3 regions of the Paenibacillus sp. 2TAB26 genome follow, and region 3 is predicted to be linked to each of the others. Evidence: riboswitches for the same ligand, from Rfam matches in the RefSeq annotation. Region 3 holds a riboswitch; each other region holds the start of a gene.

Region 1 (5,911 bases), on a different contig from region 3:
TGACATAACTCGTAGTAACAGCCGTACGGCCCGGCTTTGTTTCGGTAGGATACACTGGCCCAACGCCGATATAATCGGCTCCCTCCTGTTCAGCAGCTAGTGCTTGCTGCAGGTTATGCGTGGATATGCCAATTATGCGGTCAGTACCAAGCCATTCTCTTGCTTTGGCAATTGGCATATCATCCTGACCTAAATGAACACCGTCAGCATCCGTCTCAAGAACAAGATCAGGATAATCATTAATGATAAGAGGCACTTTATATTTTCGCGTTAGTATTCGAAGGGCTTTGGCCTCTTCAAGCACCTCTTCCCTCGTCCCCGTTTTGTTGCGAAGCTGAACCATTTGAGCTCCGCCAATCAGCGCCTGCTCCATCACTTCAACGACTGATCTGCCAGGGTGATTAGATTTCGCTGTAATGGCGTAGAGCTTGAAGTTCCGCCAGCCTTGTCTACTCATTCTCAAACACAACCTTTCATCAAAAAAATCATTTATTTCCATTTCATAAGAACGTTTTAACGAGATTAATTGCATTCTCCGCATCCGCTGTGCCTTGCACAAGCACCCTTCCATCTGGGAAGAGAATCAGCTGCTCTCCGCTAGAGATCATCGCTTTCACTAAATACCGATTCACGGTGAGCGTGCAGCCAAGCGCTCGCAAAGTTTGCTCTACCTCTTTTAAATCAACCGGCTTGCCTAACGTCACCTGCACCGTATCCCTACCGCATAATACGGTAGAGCTTATTTGAGTATCTTCCACTCTATCAGCTTCAAAACAAAGCATGCCGTCAGTTGCTACATCAGGCGTTTGAGCACAGAATGGGCACTCGGTACTGAATGCCGGAAGCTCCGATTCCCGCATTCGGAATGACCATAGATCAATGCTCAACCACGTTTTACGCAGCGCCGAATTATTGCCAGTGAGCCATTTTATCGCCTCAGCTGCTTGCATAGATGCAATCCATTCAACCGCTGGAGCGAGTACGCCCACCGTATCGCAAGTATCGGCCTCCTGCTCCATATCATCTGCTCCGATTAAGCAGCGCAAGCAAGAAGTCTCTCCAGGAATTAATGTTGCCTGCATGCCCTGCGCCCCAGCCACCCCGCCATAAACAAATGGGATTCGCTGTCTAAAGCATTGGTCGCTGACCAGCAGCCTTGTCGCTGCATTATCCGTCCCATCAAGGACGAGATGAACTCCTCCGGCGAGAAATCCAATGTTCTGTGCATTCACATCCGCTACTGTCGCCATAATGTTTACACTGCTGTTAATTTGGCGAAGCCGATTGGCAGCGGCCACTGCTTTGGGCATCACTGCCAGAGCGTCCGCCTCGTCAAAAAGCATTTGGCGCTGCAAGTTGCTTGGCTCAACAAAATCCCTGTCTACCAGCCTAACTTCCCCGACACCAGCTCTTACCATATGCTGCGCAAGCGAAGCGCCTAATGCGCCAACACCGACGATAAGCACCGAGGCATCGGCCAGCTTCCGCTGGCCTGCCTCTCCAATGAAAGCAAATCTCGTTTGCCTCGAATAACGATCTGCAAAAGCATCAAGAACAGAATCAACCATAAATCTTGCTCCCTGCCGCCTTGAATGCATCTGATTTTTCCTTCATTCCCGCTTCAATGGCTTCCGTTGTTTCCATATCGTTTTGCGCGGCATACTCTCTTATATCTTGGGTGATTCGCATGCTGCAAAACTTCGGCCCGCACATGGAGCAGAAATGAGCGGATTTCGCAGCATCAGCTGGAAGCGTCTCATCGTGGTAAGCCATCGCACGCTCTGGATCAAGCGATAGATGGAATTGATCCCGCCAACGAAACTCGAATCGCGCTTTGGACAATGCATCATCACGCAGCTTCGCTCCACGGTGCCCTTTCGCCAAGTCAGCCGCATGCGCTGCGATTTTGTACGTAATAACGCCTTCCTTCACATCCTCCTTATTCGGAAGGCCAAGGTGCTCCTTCGGTGTTACATAACAAAGCATTGCCGTGCCGAACCATCCAATCATTGCAGCACCAATTGCCGAAGTAATATGATCATAGCCTGGCGCGATATCGGTCGTTAGCGGTCCTAATGTATAGAAAGGCGCTTCATCGCACACCTCTAGCTGACGATCCATATTTTCTTTGATCAAATGCATAGGCACATGGCCAGGGCCTTCAATCATCACTTGTACATCATGTTTCCATGCGATCTTCGTTAGCTCACCCAATGTATCCAGCTCAGCAAACTGAGCAGCGTCATTGGCATCTGCTATAGAACCGGGTCTCAGGCCGTCACCAAGCGAGAATGATACGTCGTATGCTTTCATAATTTCACAAATGTCTTCAAAATGCGTATATAGGAAATTCTCCTTATGGTGTGCCAGGCACCAAGCTGCCATAATTGATCCGCCTCGTGAGACAATACCCGTAACGCGCTTTGCCGTAAGTGGTATGTAGCGCAGCAGTACACCTGCATGAATCGTAAAATAGTCGATGCCCTGCTCGGCTTGTTCAATAAGCGTATCGCGGAATACTTCCCAGCAAAGGTCTTCTGCTTTGCCGTTCACTTTCTCCAGCGCCTGATAAATGGGTACTGTGCCAACCGGAACTGGTGAATTTCGCACGATCCACTCCCGCGTCGTATGGATGTTTTTCCCCGTGGACAAATCCATAATCGTATCGGCTCCCCAGCGCGTCGCCCAAGTCATCTTCTCCACTTCCTCTTCAATCGAAGAAGCTACAGCAGAGTTGCCGATATTAGCATTGATTTTAACGTGAAACTGCCGCCCAATAATCATCGGCTCACTTTCAGGATGGTTGATGTTAGTCGGAATAATGGCACGACCGGCTGCAATCTCGCTGCGTACAAATTCTGCACTCATCCCTTYGCGAATAGCGATGTATTCCATCTCAGAAGTAATGATCCCTTTGCGGGCGTAATGAAGCTGCGTAACATTTTGCCCTGTTTTGGCACGAAGCGGTTTCCTCGTTAACCCCGGGAATCGTTCCGCGCCTCGCTGCTCTGCTTTTTTAGCCGAAATAAATCCATTATCCTCCGGTTTGATTTCCCTGCCCTCATAGGGCTCTACATCACCACGCTGCAAGATCCATTCGCTGCGAATACCGGGCAAACCGCGCCGAACATCTGCCTCATACGTTTCATCGGTATAAGGACCGCTTGCATCATAAACTTTTACAGGTTCATTCGGCAGCTCTTCACCATTTCTGCCAGTACTAGCTTCAAGTGCAATTTCTCTCATCGGAACACGGATGTTTCCCTTTGAGCCCTCGACGTACACCTTGCGGCTGCCCGGAAGCGGAGTAGAAAAAATAGACATAACAAAAACCTCCTAATGGAATAATAGAATTCCTCCTGGAGGCATACGCAAGCATATGAGAAAGTTTAAAACACCGCTGCTATACAAGTAGCTAGGCTGCTACAAGAGCTGCAATTGCTGGAGCGTGCATGGCGGCCACAAAGCTTTATCGATTCACTGGCGCCAAACAAAAAAACCGCTCCAGCAAAGGAGCGGTCGAAGAGTGTCGTCATGCGAGTGTTATCTTGCAAGGGTTCCCCTTAAGCAGATAAAGTCATGCCGCATAAGCTGAGGCTTCAGCAGATTCCGGCAGAGCTTTCACGCGCAAAGCATAAACGCACAATCCCACTTTCCTACGCTGGCATAACCCAGATCAGGTTCAAAGGGACCAAAGCGATTCGCTTTATCTCAGCCATTACGGCGCCCCTAGTGGATTTCCTTGTTTGACTATACCGTTTAGTAAAGAAAGGTGTCAACCCTCTATTTTCCAAACCGCGGAAAAATACAGCCTGCTACAGTCCGCTTTCCTTCAGCAGCCTTACCCATCGATCTGCGGTGTGACGCCATGTAAATGTCTGCTCCACACGCTCGCGGCTGCGGCGCCCCAGCTTCTGCCTGAGCTGTTTATCGCGAAGCAGCAGATGCAGCTTTTCTCGCAGCTCTCGCTCGATATGAAGCTGATTGACCAAATAGCCCGTTTCGCCATTACGGATAATTTCTTTCATTCCGCCAGCACGTGTTGCGACTACCGGAACGCCGCAGGACATCGCCTCAACATTAACGAGCCCAAATGCCTCCCTCTGTCCAGATGGCACGACCGCTACATCGGCAACGAGCATCCAGCTGGGCACTTCCGAATGCGGCACGTAGGGCACAAAACGAACATGACCCGGACATTTGCGTCCAAGCTGTTCAAGCTTGCGCGCATAAGCCGTTTTGCGATGCGAGCCATAAAATGGGCTCCCTACGATGATAACAACGAGCTCCGGGTGGCTTTTAGCAAGCTGCGGCACGATATTGAGAAGATGATGAACGCCCTTAAGCGGAATAAGCCTCCCCATAAAAAGCACCACTTTTTTACCATTCAATCCTCTCTTTTGCCTTAAACTCTCCCGTTTAGCGGCTCCTTCGGAGGAATATTGTGAAGGAAACCTGGCCGTATCTACCCCAGGATAAATGACTCGCAGCTTCGAAGCGACCTCTGGCGCTTTCGACACTACAATTCGTCTTAGAAACTCGCTATTTACGATGATTCTATCTGCGGCCTGCAAGCACTTATGCAAGTTTGCAGAAGAAATATAGGAGGGTGAAATAAAGGTGGAGGAATGCAAATAAAGCCAGACTCGTTTGCCTGGATTCAATCGCTTCATCGTTAGCACAAATTGGGGACGATTCTCGACGTCGATGACGTGAGGAGAAAAACGGTGAACCGCATGTCCTACCTCTTGAATATATCGCTGCTTATTGCCCGCTGCAAACCGTTCACAAACAACACCGTTAAATTGTCCTTGACGAGGCAATCGCTTGCTCAGTCTTCCAAATATACGAGGTTCCGCGTAAGGCTTAAGCAGCGGGGCAAATTTCTCTACCACTCGCTCAACAGAGCTGCTTCCTGATGATGGAATCGGGAAGGAGCCTGGTGTTACAATTGCAACTTTAATAGGTGCCATTTATTCGTATGCCTCCTGCATGATCTGCTTTTTTTGCAGTATCATACGTATCTAGCAACGGCTTTGGCACGGCTTTTCCAAGGCTATAGCTTGAATTTCATTTGGAATAACCCAGCTCTTCGAGCTGCCATATAGATGATCACGACAAGCGGTCCGATGAATACACCGATAACACCGACGAGCTTGAAGCCGACATATAAACTTACAAGCGCTGACAATGAGCCAATTCCTACAGAATCACCGAGAATTTTAGGCTCTACGATGCGGCGGAATACGGTAATAACTAGAAATAGAATAATTAGCCCTACCCCTACAAATACATTGCCCGTCAGCAGCAAATAACTTCCCCATGGCACAAGTACAGAACCTGTTCCAAGAATCGGCATAATATCAACAATGATAATAAGCAGCGCGATAGCAAGCGGATATTTGACATTAAGTATGAGCAAACCGATCAGCGAAATGATGTAGGTGAGTGCACTCAAAATAAACTGCGAACGCAAGAAACCAAAAATCGACTTTTTGAGATTATTCAGCACATCATTGACCTGAGGCTGCGATTTTTCTTCAAATAATGAAAGCACCGTTGCCTTCATCGTATTTAGACTAAAGCTCATCATGTATACCGCCACCAAGAAAACGATAAAGAAGATGAACATGCCCGGGATGCTTGAGGCGAAAGCGATAACGGTGTTCGATAACGTACCCACCATTTTCGTTAATGTACTCGTTAGCTCCATTAGCCATTTCTCTAACGTTTCAATGGCGTCAGGAGGGAAGTTTTGATATAACGATTGTGCCTGAAACATGAGATCGTCTACCATCCCATTGGCATTTTCGAAGTATTGGGGCACTTTTTTGAAAAAGGCTATTAATTCGGCTACCACTTTCACGCCAAGCAGCGCGATTAGTCCGATGAGAATAACCGTAAACAGGCT
Region 2 (5,911 bases), on a different contig from region 3:
AATCGCATAGAGCTGAATGATATTGCGATTGTTTCTGCTACCGGCGTTGATTGGAAGGATGGGAAATGGGTGTTGTCGTATCAAGTGGTCATACCGGAAGCCATTTCCAGTCAAAGCGCGAGCAACAGCACAGCGGCGGTCCATGTTTTTTCCACGCAAGGGGAAAGCTTCAGAAGCGCGGTCAGCAAAGCAAGCCAGGAGACGTCGCGGCGCCTCTATTTCGCACATAATCAAATTGTCATTATCGGTCAGGCTGCTGCGCGCAAAGGACTGGGACCACTCCTAGACACCTATTTGCGCAATCATGATTCCCGCGAGACGGTGAGTGTTTTCTTGTCAAAGGGAAGCGCGCGCCGGATGCTCGAACAATTGATTCCGCTTGAGAAAATTCCAGGCGCAGCCATACAGCGCATGATCAATAATGAAGAGATGAACAGCTCAGCCTTCCGTCAAATGACGATTCATAAAGTACTGCTTGATTTGCTGGGAACGACAAGGGCCACTGGCATACCCGGATTAATTGTGTCCGGTACGAAAGAAAGTGTGGACAATGCAGGGCAGCTTGCGTACACCAGTACACCTTCAAAGGTCAGATTGTTTGAGCTGGGCCTTATTGAAGGTGACAAGCTGGTAGGCTGGATCAACAACGAAGAAAGCCAAGGCCTGATGTGGCTTGCAAATCAAGTAAAAAAAACGACGGTTTCATTCGCATGCTCAGCGGACAAGAACGAGCCGAAAAACTCATCTATTCGCATCACACATTCGGATACAACGCAGACTCCTAAATCTTCAGATGGCAATTGGCTGATGGATTTGAACGTAAAGGCGACTGGAACGCTGATGGAGTACAATTGCGAGGGTGATCTCATGAATCCGAAAGAAATAGAGAAGATACAAAAACGGATTGAGGACGAGATTGCCGCAATTATGCAAAAAGGCTGGAGCGCTGTCAGTAAGCATAAAGCAGATGTAATCGGCTTCGGAACGATCATTCACAATAAATATCCAAAGCAATGGTTAAAAACGTCGGGCAGCTGGTCGGAGCAGTTTTCGAACATCGAAATAAAGATGAAAGTTAAGGTGAATTTGAATTCAACTGGCCTTAGCGGAAGTGGATTTAAGAAGGCGCAGGAAAAGGACCACCAATAACATAAGCAGAAAGGAGACCCTATGCAGCAGATTGGCAAAAACCAGCTTTCGATTTTGATCATCGTTTTTTTGATAGGCAGCACCCCTTTGTTCGAGCTCGGCATACAGGCGAAGCAGGATGCTTGGCTGGCGATGACGCTTGCTGCGATTGCTGGTCTGCTGCTTATCGTTATGTACGTCCAGGTGCAGAAGCGTTCCCCGAATTCGGAGCTTGCTGAGCTTTATGTTATACACTTCGGAAAATGGATCGGCGGCTTTGTAGGCATACTTCACGCGTTATGGTTTGCTTATGAATCGATGCGCAACGTACGGGACGTCGGGGAGCTTACGATGACGGCGCTGCTGACCTTTACCCCGAAATGGATTGTTATGCTGCTGATTATGAGCGCCGCCGCTTATACCGTCAGCAAGGGAGTGGAAGTATTTGTCCGTGTCGTACAGCTTCTATTTCCGATTGCAGCGCTCAGCTATGCTTTTATTATTTTGCTCCTGTTTGTTGCCAGGTTGCCCAAAATAGCACATTTGCTTCCCGTTTTTGAACACGGAATTGGGCCTGTCGTGAAGGCGGCCTTTCCAGATTTAGTATCTTTTCCATTTGGGCAAATGGTTATTTTTTTCGTTTTTTGGAAACACGTGAGCGAGAAGAAAGGGATTGGGCCAGTCACTTACAAGGCCTATATTGGCGTATCTTTATTTCTAATTCTAATGAATATCATTACGCTATGCGTATTAGGGCCGGAGCTGTCCTCGCTTACAGCACTGCCGCTGCTTGAGGTTGTGCAGTTAATTAGGCTTGCTAATATATTGGAGAGGCTTGATGTGCTTGTAACATTGCTTCTGTTCATCGGTCTATATGTCAAAATGACGGCGCTATACATGGCATCGGTATTCATGTTCAATATGATCACTGGTATTGCCTACCGATATTGTGTGCTGCCCATTGGTCTCATTATTTATGGGGCGTCGTTTATCGAAGCCAATAATACTTCCCATATTTGGATTGGACTCGATGTTACGCTGAAGATTGCGCCGTTGTTCCAAATTGTGCTGCCGCTGCTTATGCTTTTCGTCGGAATACGCAAGAAATACAAAAAGGCTGCATGATTGAAAGTTGCGCACAGTGCTCACCCAAGCGGATAGGCTGACATATTTTATGGGTAAGTGAGCCGTTTATGCTTGCTTGAGGAGGATACGCGTGAGCGATGCCAATAGCTGCATGACAAGCATTATTCTCGTTACCTACAATAAGCTTGAATACACGAAGCAATGTGTGGAGAGTATTCGGAGACATACGCAGAGAGGCAGCTATGAGCTGATTATTGTAGATAATGGTTCGACGGATGATACGGTAAAATGGGCTAAAAGCGAGAGCGATATTATCGTAATCGACAATGGCAGCAATGCTGGTTTTCCTAAGGGCTGCAACCAAGGATTGGCCGCGGCCTCGGGCGATCTTCTGATGCTGCTAAATAACGATACAATCGTAACGCCAAGCTGGCTTGACGGTCTCAAGCGCTGCTTATTTAGTGATGAACGAATCGGGGCGGTCAGCCCCGTTACGAATTCGGCTTCCTACTGGACGACGATCCCGGTCACCTATACGACGATAGATGAAATGGAGCTGTTTGCTTCGGCACTGCATGCCAACCCTGACAGAACAAAATGGGAGGAGCGCGTGAAGCTGGTCGGCTACTGCCTTTTGCTGCGGAGAGAAGCATGGGAGAAAACGGGATCGCTCGACGAGATCTTCGGTATCGGCAACTTTGAAGATGATGATTATAGCCTGCGGCTCCGGCTGGCGGGATATAAGCTGATGCTGTGCGGCGATACGTTTATTCATCATTACGGGAGCATCTCCTTTAGCTCAGAGCCAGAACAATATGTACAAAACTTCAGAAAAAATGCCATTGTTTTTATGTCCAAATGGGGCTTTGACCCTGGTGATGCAACGTATATTAGAATGGATTTTAGCACCGTAATTGAGCGGGAATCGCATGAGTACAGACGCGAGAATTGCTCGATTATGGAAATAGGCTGCGGGTGCGGAGCTACGATATTGCATATGAAAAAGCAATTCCCATCCGCAATATGGTACGGAGTTGAGCGTAACGAGCTGGCGGCTAGAGTAGCAGAAGCTTCGGGAATTACTGTATTCCGCTCGAATGATCCGAAGGATTGGAGGCTGCCTGCTGAAGGTCTTGACGGCATCGTAATCGGAGATGCTCATGCATACGGGACACCGCAAGCCATGAAAAATCTAGTTCGTCTTCTAAAACCTGGCGGCTGGCTAGTCGGGTGCTTTGCCAATCGCTATTATTTCAACAATATTCGGCAATATTTAGATCCTGTTAATGCACAAGCACAGCATCAAGCGGCATCACAGTACTCAGCACAACAAGTTAGCCAGCTTTATTTGCAGGCCGGTTTTACCTATGTGAAGATTACACGTGCGGATAATAAACCGCAGGAGCAGCTAGAATACATCCATCTGTTAGAGCAGCTAACGTCTGAAGAGATGTCAAAAGAGCTGACAGCCGCTTATTTGCTCGTATATGGACGCCTTGCTCCAGCAGCAGAGACCAAAGGAAAGGCAGACTTAGAAAGTTCGAAGGCCGCTGAAGAAGCAAAGGTTGAATGGCTGGATGAGCATATTGATTTAGGGCAATGACAGCTGGTGCAGGAGCTGCACGTTCTGGCTGCCGTATATAGTAAGAGGATGAGTATCGTGGCTTGATGATAATCATTTTCAAAAAAAACTAGCATTAAATGCGGGTTTTGCTATACAATGAATGGTATTGACGAAACCGAATATGTTCCGGGGAGCTGGTTAGGCCGGCTGAGAGGGGATTTTCTATACAATTCCGACCCGTTAAACCTGATCTGGATAATGCCAGCGTAGGGACAGAAGCTCTGTTTAGTAAGCAGGCGAGATCAAATTGATCAAGCATTTGCTGTATAAACAGCTGCACAGCCAATGATATGGCGTCCTCCGGATTAGGGGGACGCTTTTTTTTGTTGCGATTAGAATGATGCAGCCATGGAACCGGATACTACGAGGAGTCGTCGCCTATAAGAATCGAAGCATGGAGAGGGGAACAACATCATGAATCAGAAAAAAACAGGGCATTTGTCGTGGAAAATCGTGGCCGCGATGCTAGTGTTCGTATTGGCGCTGGCAGGCTGCGGCGGTGGCGCTGGGAACAAGGGCGAACAGCCGAAAGAGCAAGAGGGAACAGCGGACAAGCCGCTAGAGAAGGTGCAGGTTGTACTCGACTGGACACCAAATACGAATCATACCGGACTTTATGTAGCTAGAGATAAAGGTTTTTTTAAGGAGCAAGGTCTGGATGTTGAAATTATTCAACCAGGACAAAGCGGTGCCGATCAAATGGTCGCTTCGGGCAATGTGCAGTTTGGTGTAAGTTATCAGGAGTCTGTCACGATGGCGAGAATTGCCGGCGTGCCGCTCGTATCGATCGCCGCTGTCATTCAGCACAATACCTCAGGTTTTGCTTCACCGCTTGCAAAGGGAATCGATTCACCTGAGAAATTTGAAGGCAAAACGTATGGCGGCTGGGGCGCTCCTGTTGAGGAGGCGGTCATTCAATCGCTTATGCAGGAGAAGGGCGCAGATGTAAGTAAAGTAAATATGATAAGCATCGGCGACGGCGACTTCTTTACGGCAGTGAAACGCGATATTGATTTTGCATGGATTTACTACGCATGGACTGGCGTGGAAGCAGAGCTGCGCGGCGAGAAGATCAATATGGTTTATTTAACAGACTACAGCGACAAACTGGATTATTATACGCCGGTAATCGTGACGAACGAAGATTTGATTAAGAATAAGCCGGAAACAGTCAAAGCGTTTACTGCTGCCGTATCCAAAGGCTACCAATACGCGATCAGCAATGCGGAGGATGCAGCAGAAATTTTAATAAAAGCAGAGCCGGATTTGAATGCGGAGCTTGTGCGCGCCAGCCAAAAATGGTTAAGCTCGAAATATCAGGATGACGCACCGCGCTGGGGCGAACAGAAGCTAAGCGTATGGGAAAACTATGCAGCATGGATGTTTGAGCACAAGCTGCTGGAGAAGGAGCTTGAAGCGGAGAAGGCATTTACGAACGAATTTTTACCACAATAAGCTATTCGAACATACGGAGGGCGGGAAAGCCCGTTCTCACTTACAACGATGAGAAAGAAGGAAATCAAATGGCAAACGCATTAGTAAGTATTCAAATTTTACCGACAACACCAGGCGGCGAGAGCGTAATTCCCTACGTAGATCGTGCCATTGATATTATTAAAGCGGCCGGTGTTCCTTACCGTGTAGCACCGCTTGAAACGACGATGGAGGGTGAGCTGAGCCATCTGCTCAGCGTCGTACAGTCGATGAGCGAGGCGATGGCGGAGATGGGCTGCCCGTCCGTTATTTCACAAATTAAAATTTACTACAATCCGGCAAACGGCGCTTCCATGGGCAGGCTGCTGGAGAAATATCCAGATGGGCAATAAGAAATCGATTTGGTCGAAAATATGGCAGCCGGCAGCGCTGCTGATCGTGCTGATTGCCTGTTGGCAGGCAGCTGCATCACTTGGATTATTTCAACAATGGCTCATTCCTTCTCCGATATCGATCGTGAAGGGAGCTATCGCGATTTGGCCGAGGTTAATGATGCATACGGGAGCAACAGTGCAGCTGACACTTATCGGCTTTTTAGGAGGATCGGCGGTGGGCTTAATGCTCGCCGCTTTGCTGCAT
Region 3 (5,911 bases):
AGTACAATCATAGGGTCCGTGTGGCCAAAATCCGCATCATATATAACCGGAAAATCATATCCTCTCGTTGCATTTTGCAGCAGCTCTTGCAACGAATCTTCTTCATTAAATCCTACATTTGAATGGAATCTTCCAATAATCAGACCGGAAATTTGATCAAAAATACCCATCTGGCGAAATTGTGTAACATATCTATCAATTGTACTTGGATGCTCACTCTCGTCGTCTTCTAGACACAAAATTTTGCCCTCGAAGCTTGGTAAATAAGGTGTACCTGCCAGCAGGAGAAGTGTACCCATATTCGCAGCTAGTATAGGTCCTCTCGCATGCCCTGGCTTTAAAATCTTCATGCCTGTATTAGGTACGGTCGCTCTTGGGCGTGAATCGTCAATGTCCCAGCTTAAATGTTCCTCTGTCCAATGATCGCTGGAGTTAATCATTCCTATTGGTGTATCTTTCATTAAAGTTCTTACAAAGGAATGGTATGTAAAATCAATGAGCCCGCCAAATTCTCCGAATTGCGGCATAATAGCGGGTCCCATAAATGTAATAAGATTTGTTTTTGCATGTATGCCTGCTAAAAGTGCAGTGATATCACTATACCCCATTATAATTTTTGGATGGCTGCTAATAAGCGAATAATCTAATTCTTCAAGCAGTTGATGTGAATTGTATCCCCCGATTGTAGCGATAATTGCTTTTACATCAGGGTCATGAATCATATGATGAAAATCATCCAAACGATTATTTAGGCTTCCAGCCGTGTGACCTGTTCTCTTCCTGCTATGCTGTCCTGTAATTACTTTAAATCCCATATTTTCTAAAGCATTTATTCCACGATTCAACCTGTTAGGGCAATAAAAAGCAACAGGCGAGGATGGTGAAACAATTCCAATGGTATCTCCGGGTTTTAGTTTATCGGGTTTCAATTGTGAGGATGTCAAGGAATAACCCTCCTAATCATTCTTTTTAAATGAATATATACAAATATTTGTAAGTTCTCAATCACTCTTACAATAAAAAAAAGCTGCCATTGCGGCAGCCAATCACTCGAACTCAATAATCATTCACAATAGGATTGTATGGTTCTCGTCCTATTTCAAGTTTTCACACCACTGCGATTAAATGGACTTCATCCGATTATTCCTTGGATTATGCTCTACTTCTGCAAGCCCCAGCTTCTCCATTAATGGTGGAAGATACATTCCGAATCTGCCGCGCAACCCTTTTTTCAATCCATACCAGCCGCCAATCGGGTTTTCAGACGAGCGTCCCCATGCTTCAACAGTACCCTCTTTAGCAGGCTTCTGCTCATCGGCGCTTCCAAGCTCAATCCAGTCACCATGTTGTTTGAGCATCGCGCTTAAGTCATCAATGCAGCGGAAATCATAATGCAAGACCGTCTTCCCAACTGTGCATACTAAAATTTCTTTACCGTCCTTTTCATCCTTATACATTTCATATTCAGATGTATGAGGGGGTGTTTTTAATTTCCATGGGTTTTCTTTAGTACCTTCTGCCAACGTCATATGTATTCGCTCCTTTTGTAATCCACTCTTATTATGTACTTTATCTTTCAGATATCCTTCAGAAGTTACTACATTCGATAAAAAAATTACTTTTCCTTTATGACGCAGTAGCACAGCAGCCGCTCGATGAGTTCAGTTTTACTTCTAACGGACATAGAAGCCCTTATTTGCAATATTAAAGGCTAAATTAGATTCTATCGGACATAGAGTCCGTTATTTGGCAGAAATCGCAGCCTTTTATAACGATTAGAGCCAAATAACGGCCTTCATGTCCGCAACCAATGCCAATAGAAGAGGAATAAAGCAAATAAGGCATCTGATGTCCGTTATTATCATAAACAACTTCCGCTTACGAAAGAATCTCCCACTTCGCCCATATTTCTTGGGGATTCAATTCGTAAATATCATTTTCTCTAAACATTAGTTGATGCATAATGAACTCTCTGCGAATGGTCGCGAAGTCGTCATGATAACCTTTGATAAATTCGTTAATTTCCTTCTCTGTATACTGTTTCCCTCTCGTCAAATGAGAAACCATATGCTGAAGCACGATCAATTTTTTCTTATGCTGAGCCGGCATATGCTTCAGCTTACCCTCAGCTGTAAAAAAGTTGCGGATGACTGAATCCTTCAGTTTCTTATTGCTGTCCTCCATGTCGTCCACTCCCTTCTCTGTGCCTGCATTCCGATAAATGAGCTCCGCCGCCGCATTAGCGTTGCTCTTAATAAAATAATGGTTCAACGAAAAATAAATCGTATTTTTCTCTCTGCGTTCATTAATTAAGCTGGCCTCTCTTAATTTGGTTGCATGATGCGTAATCGTAGCAGGCGTCACGCCTAATTTCTCTGCGAGCACCTGTCCGTTAAGCTCACCTTCAGCCAGCATAATCAACAATTTAATTCTCGTCGGATCGGATAATGCCTTATGATAGGCTACCACCTTATCTAATTGCACCGTTCGCCACCTCTTCCTCCACCAAACAAATTTAACTTTCGTCTAATTAGATGTTTATCTAATCAGATAATAATACGCCACCTATTATTTGTCAAACACAATAATCTCGAAAATACAAACTGTCAGCTTTGCGCATAAAAAAAGCTGACAGGTCTCTGCCTGCCAGCATGAAATAAACTCCTCTTACTCAACTCCCATGCATCGTTAATTTTCCGAATACAGGTTGTCATCATCCGCAATGCTCTGAATGTCCTCCGAGCTTATGCTGAAATAACCATAGCCCTCAGCCTGCTGTTTCTTTAACGCTTTTTCTTTAAAAAACTTGGGGCTGCCCTCGCCTGCATCCTCATCATAAACGAGCAAAATACCGTCCGTTTTCCGAAACAGCAGCTCGTCCCTAGCCGTAAACTGCCAAATGCCATTATACGGCTGGTTGCTGACCGAAGCGTAATAATCGACCCCTTTTAAAACCTGCTGATAAAACTCCTTTTTATCATCCTTCCATTTCTCTTCCGGATTGCTGTATGCCGAAATAATTGAAAGTCTCAAATGAGGATAAATTTCCTTCAGCGCAATAACGACCTCGCACGCCCACAAATCCACGCCATATTGACCCGGGGTAATCACCCACTCAAGCCCATCTTCTATAAGCGGAACCAGCTTGCCTGTCAGCGCTTTTTTTATATAAACAATGCCCTCATGCTTCTGGCTAAAAATATTAAGCTCATGCGCTCGGTAGCCCGTTACGAGTAAATTTTTCATTTGTCCAACGCCTTTTCGGATAATTATGGTTTACATCTATCCAGTGTATGCTATAGTAGATAAAATACAAATTGCATATAAATCTATTTATTTCACTAGGGGAGCCTAACGGCTGAGATGGAGCATCTGCTCCGGACCCTTGGAACCTGATCTGGATCATTCCAGCGGAGGGAAGTGGAGCAGCAAAGCATTCATTCATGCGCGCAAGCCTTGTGTGATCGTTAGACCCGCTCATTTCCCCTCGGAAATGGGTGGGTCTTTATTTGTTTACGGAGGGATGCGTATTACAGCTATAATCTCACTTCACCAAGTAAGCTACACCTACGACAAGCTTGCTGAAACATCTATACTGTCTAATCTTTCGCTTCAAGCCTACTCAGGTGAGTTTGTCTCTATCATCGGTGCTAGCGGCTCAGGCAAAAGCACGCTCTTTAAGCTCATGGCTGGATTGCTTCAGCCTAGCCTAGGCGAAATTAGGCTGCATGGCAAGCCTACCCCCAATCGTCTCGGCAAGATTGCTTATATGCCGCAAAAGGATCTTCTTCTGCCATGGAGAACAATACTCGGCAATTGTCTGCTTCCACTTGAGATGACACGCAGCAATCCCCATTATAACACGATCCAAATCTTGGAGCTGCTAGAGCGCTTCGGACTGGCAGGCTATGAACAAGCTTACCCTGACGAGTTGTCAGGCGGCATGCGACAGCGGGCAGCTTTTCTGCGCACACTAGTAACCGGACAAGAGCTGCTGCTGCTGGACGAACCGTTTGGCGCGCTTGACGCCATGACCAAACGCGGTATGCATAAGTGGCTGCTAGAGCTGTGGAGCGACCTTGGAAAAACAGTACTCTTTATCACACATGATCTTGAGGAAGCGATATTGCTGAGCGACCGCATTTATTTATTGCCAAGTGCAGCTAACGAGGCGCAAGGGATACAGGAAATAGTCGTTCCTTTGCCGAGACCAAGACACTATGAGCAAAATTACGAACCCGACTTCATCAAGCTGCGGCAAGATTTGGAGCGAAGACTGCATGCGCAAACCTCTAATTAACCAGTGGCTGAGCCATTACGGACTATTCATACTGCTGCTCATTAGCTTACTGCTCGTTTGGCAAGCGGTCGTACAGCTCGGATTGGTTCCACCCTACATACTGCCGTCACCTAGCTCAATAGCTCAGGCATTAATCGAAGATGGCCATCTGCTGCTTGGCAACCATCTGCTGGCTACGCTTAAAGAAGTGTCCCTCGGTTTTCTATTGTCGATTATTATTGGGACTACGCTCGCAGCAGGCATGCACACTTTCCGAATACTGGAGAAGGCGCTGTACCCGTTTGTCGTCATCAGTCAGACCATCCCGCTTATCGCTCTGTCTCCAATTTTCATTATGTGGTTTGGCTATACGATTTGGAGCAAGGTCGCTGTTGTTTTTTTGACTGCTTTTTTCCCTATCGTTGTGAGCACCTATGACGGGCTTAAGAAAAGCGGTAGCGAATATGAAGAGCTGCTGCTCACAATGGGAGCAACGCGCTGGGGTATTTTCAGAAAAATACAAGTCCCCATCGCCCTACCGTCCTTCTTCTCAGGACTTAAGTTATCGATCGTTTATTGCGTTGTAGGCGCCACCATCGGTGAATGGCTTGGAGGCAGTGAAGGCCTAGGCTACTATAGCCGCCGAATGTCCAGCAATTTGAACGCCGACTCCATGTTTGCATCCGTTTTTCTGCTATCCCTCATTGGCATCTTATTATTTGCTGCCATTGTCCTATTGGAGAAATCAATACTAAAGAGAAAGAGGTTCAATACATGATCATCAAAGCAAAAATGAAATGGATTATTCCGATGCTTGCTTCTCTGCTGCTCGTACTTAACGGGTGCAGCAGCAACGCTGTCCCAACTGAAAACAAACCCGAGGACACTACGGCAAAACAGAATCCTCAGACTATTAGCATTATGCTCGACTGGTATCCAAATGCGGTGCATTCCTTCCTCTATGCGGCTCAAACAAACGGTTATTTTGCGAAGCATGGTTTAGAGGTCAACATTCAAATGCCCGCGGATACGAATGATGCATTGAAGCTAGTGGCTGCCGGCAAGGTTGATTTGGCGCTCAGCTACCAGCCACAGGTATTGATGGCTCGCGGCGAGGAAATTCCTGTTAAATCCATTGCAGCAATCGTCAGGCATCCACTTAATCATCTAATGGTACCAGAAGGCGGAAGCGCCAAATCACCCAAGGAACTTGTTGGTAAAAAGGTCGGCTTCTCCTCCATCCCTCTGTATGAAGCAATGATGCGCACCATGATTAAGCATGACGGCGGCGACCCGCAAAATGTGGAAATGATTGACGTTGGTTTTTCCTTTATTCCGGCTATAGCAACCAATAAGGTAGATGCGATCATCGGTGGATTTATTAATCATGAGCAATTGCTGCTTGCCAAGGAAGGGCATCCCATGACGGCGATAAACCCAACTGATTTTGGCGTGCCGGATTATTACGAGCTTGTGCTTGTAGCAAGTGATCAAGGACTAGCTGAGAAGCAGGCGTTGTTCAAAAGCTTCATCGCAGCCATTACGGAGGGTCAACAATTTGTAGCTGAAAATAAACAAAAATCGTTGTCGATTTTATTTGAGCATGAGAACCAGACCTCCCCTCTCGATCAA

The links. A riboswitch is a leader RNA that binds a small molecule or an ion and turns the genes downstream of it on or off. The one in region 3 is predicted to bind thiamine pyrophosphate.
Region 1: linked by a shared signal. The riboswitch ahead of thiC (phosphomethylpyrimidine synthase ThiC) and the one ahead of AB4Z50_RS17985 (ABC transporter ATP-binding protein) in region 3 are both predicted to bind thiamine pyrophosphate.
Region 2: linked by a shared signal. The riboswitch ahead of AB4Z50_RS20395 (ABC transporter substrate-binding protein) and the one ahead of AB4Z50_RS17985 (ABC transporter ATP-binding protein) in region 3 are both predicted to bind thiamine pyrophosphate.

The regions. Positions count from the first base shown of each region.
Region 1 is NZ_JBFRGC010000037.1:10,181-16,091, forward strand. It holds gene thiE (thiamine phosphate synthase) at 1-499, opposite strand, end outside; gene AB4Z50_RS30985 (ThiF family adenylyltransferase) at 501-1,568, opposite strand; gene thiC (phosphomethylpyrimidine synthase ThiC) at 1,561-3,324, opposite strand; gene AB4Z50_RS30995 (hypothetical protein) at 3,453-3,575, shown strand; TPP riboswitch at 3,637-3,741, opposite strand; gene AB4Z50_RS31000 (glycosyltransferase family 4 protein) at 3,816-4,973, opposite strand; gene ytvI (sporulation integral membrane protein YtvI) at 5,057-5,911, opposite strand, start outside.
Region 2 is NZ_JBFRGC010000017.1:152,116-158,026, reverse strand. It holds gene AB4Z50_RS20410 (Ger(x)C family spore germination protein) at 1-1,149, shown strand, start outside; gene AB4Z50_RS20405 (GerAB/ArcD/ProY family transporter) at 1,171-2,253, shown strand; gene AB4Z50_RS20400 (glycosyltransferase) at 2,345-3,817, shown strand; TPP riboswitch at 3,956-4,068, shown strand; gene AB4Z50_RS20395 (ABC transporter substrate-binding protein) at 4,253-5,293, shown strand; gene AB4Z50_RS20390 (thiamine-binding protein) at 5,362-5,664, shown strand; gene AB4Z50_RS20385 (ABC transporter permease) at 5,654-5,911, shown strand, end outside.
Region 3 is NZ_JBFRGC010000015.1:13,606-19,516, reverse strand. It holds gene AB4Z50_RS18005 (S66 family peptidase) at 1-929, opposite strand, end outside; gene AB4Z50_RS18000 (DUF6855 family protein) at 1,122-1,529, opposite strand; gene AB4Z50_RS17995 (metalloregulator ArsR/SmtB family transcription factor) at 1,879-2,484, opposite strand; gene AB4Z50_RS17990 (DUF1273 domain-containing protein) at 2,689-3,246, opposite strand; TPP riboswitch at 3,334-3,436, shown strand; gene AB4Z50_RS17985 (ABC transporter ATP-binding protein) at 3,461-4,300, shown strand; gene AB4Z50_RS17980 (ABC transporter permease) at 4,281-5,057, shown strand; gene AB4Z50_RS17975 (ABC transporter substrate-binding protein) at 5,054-5,911, shown strand, end outside.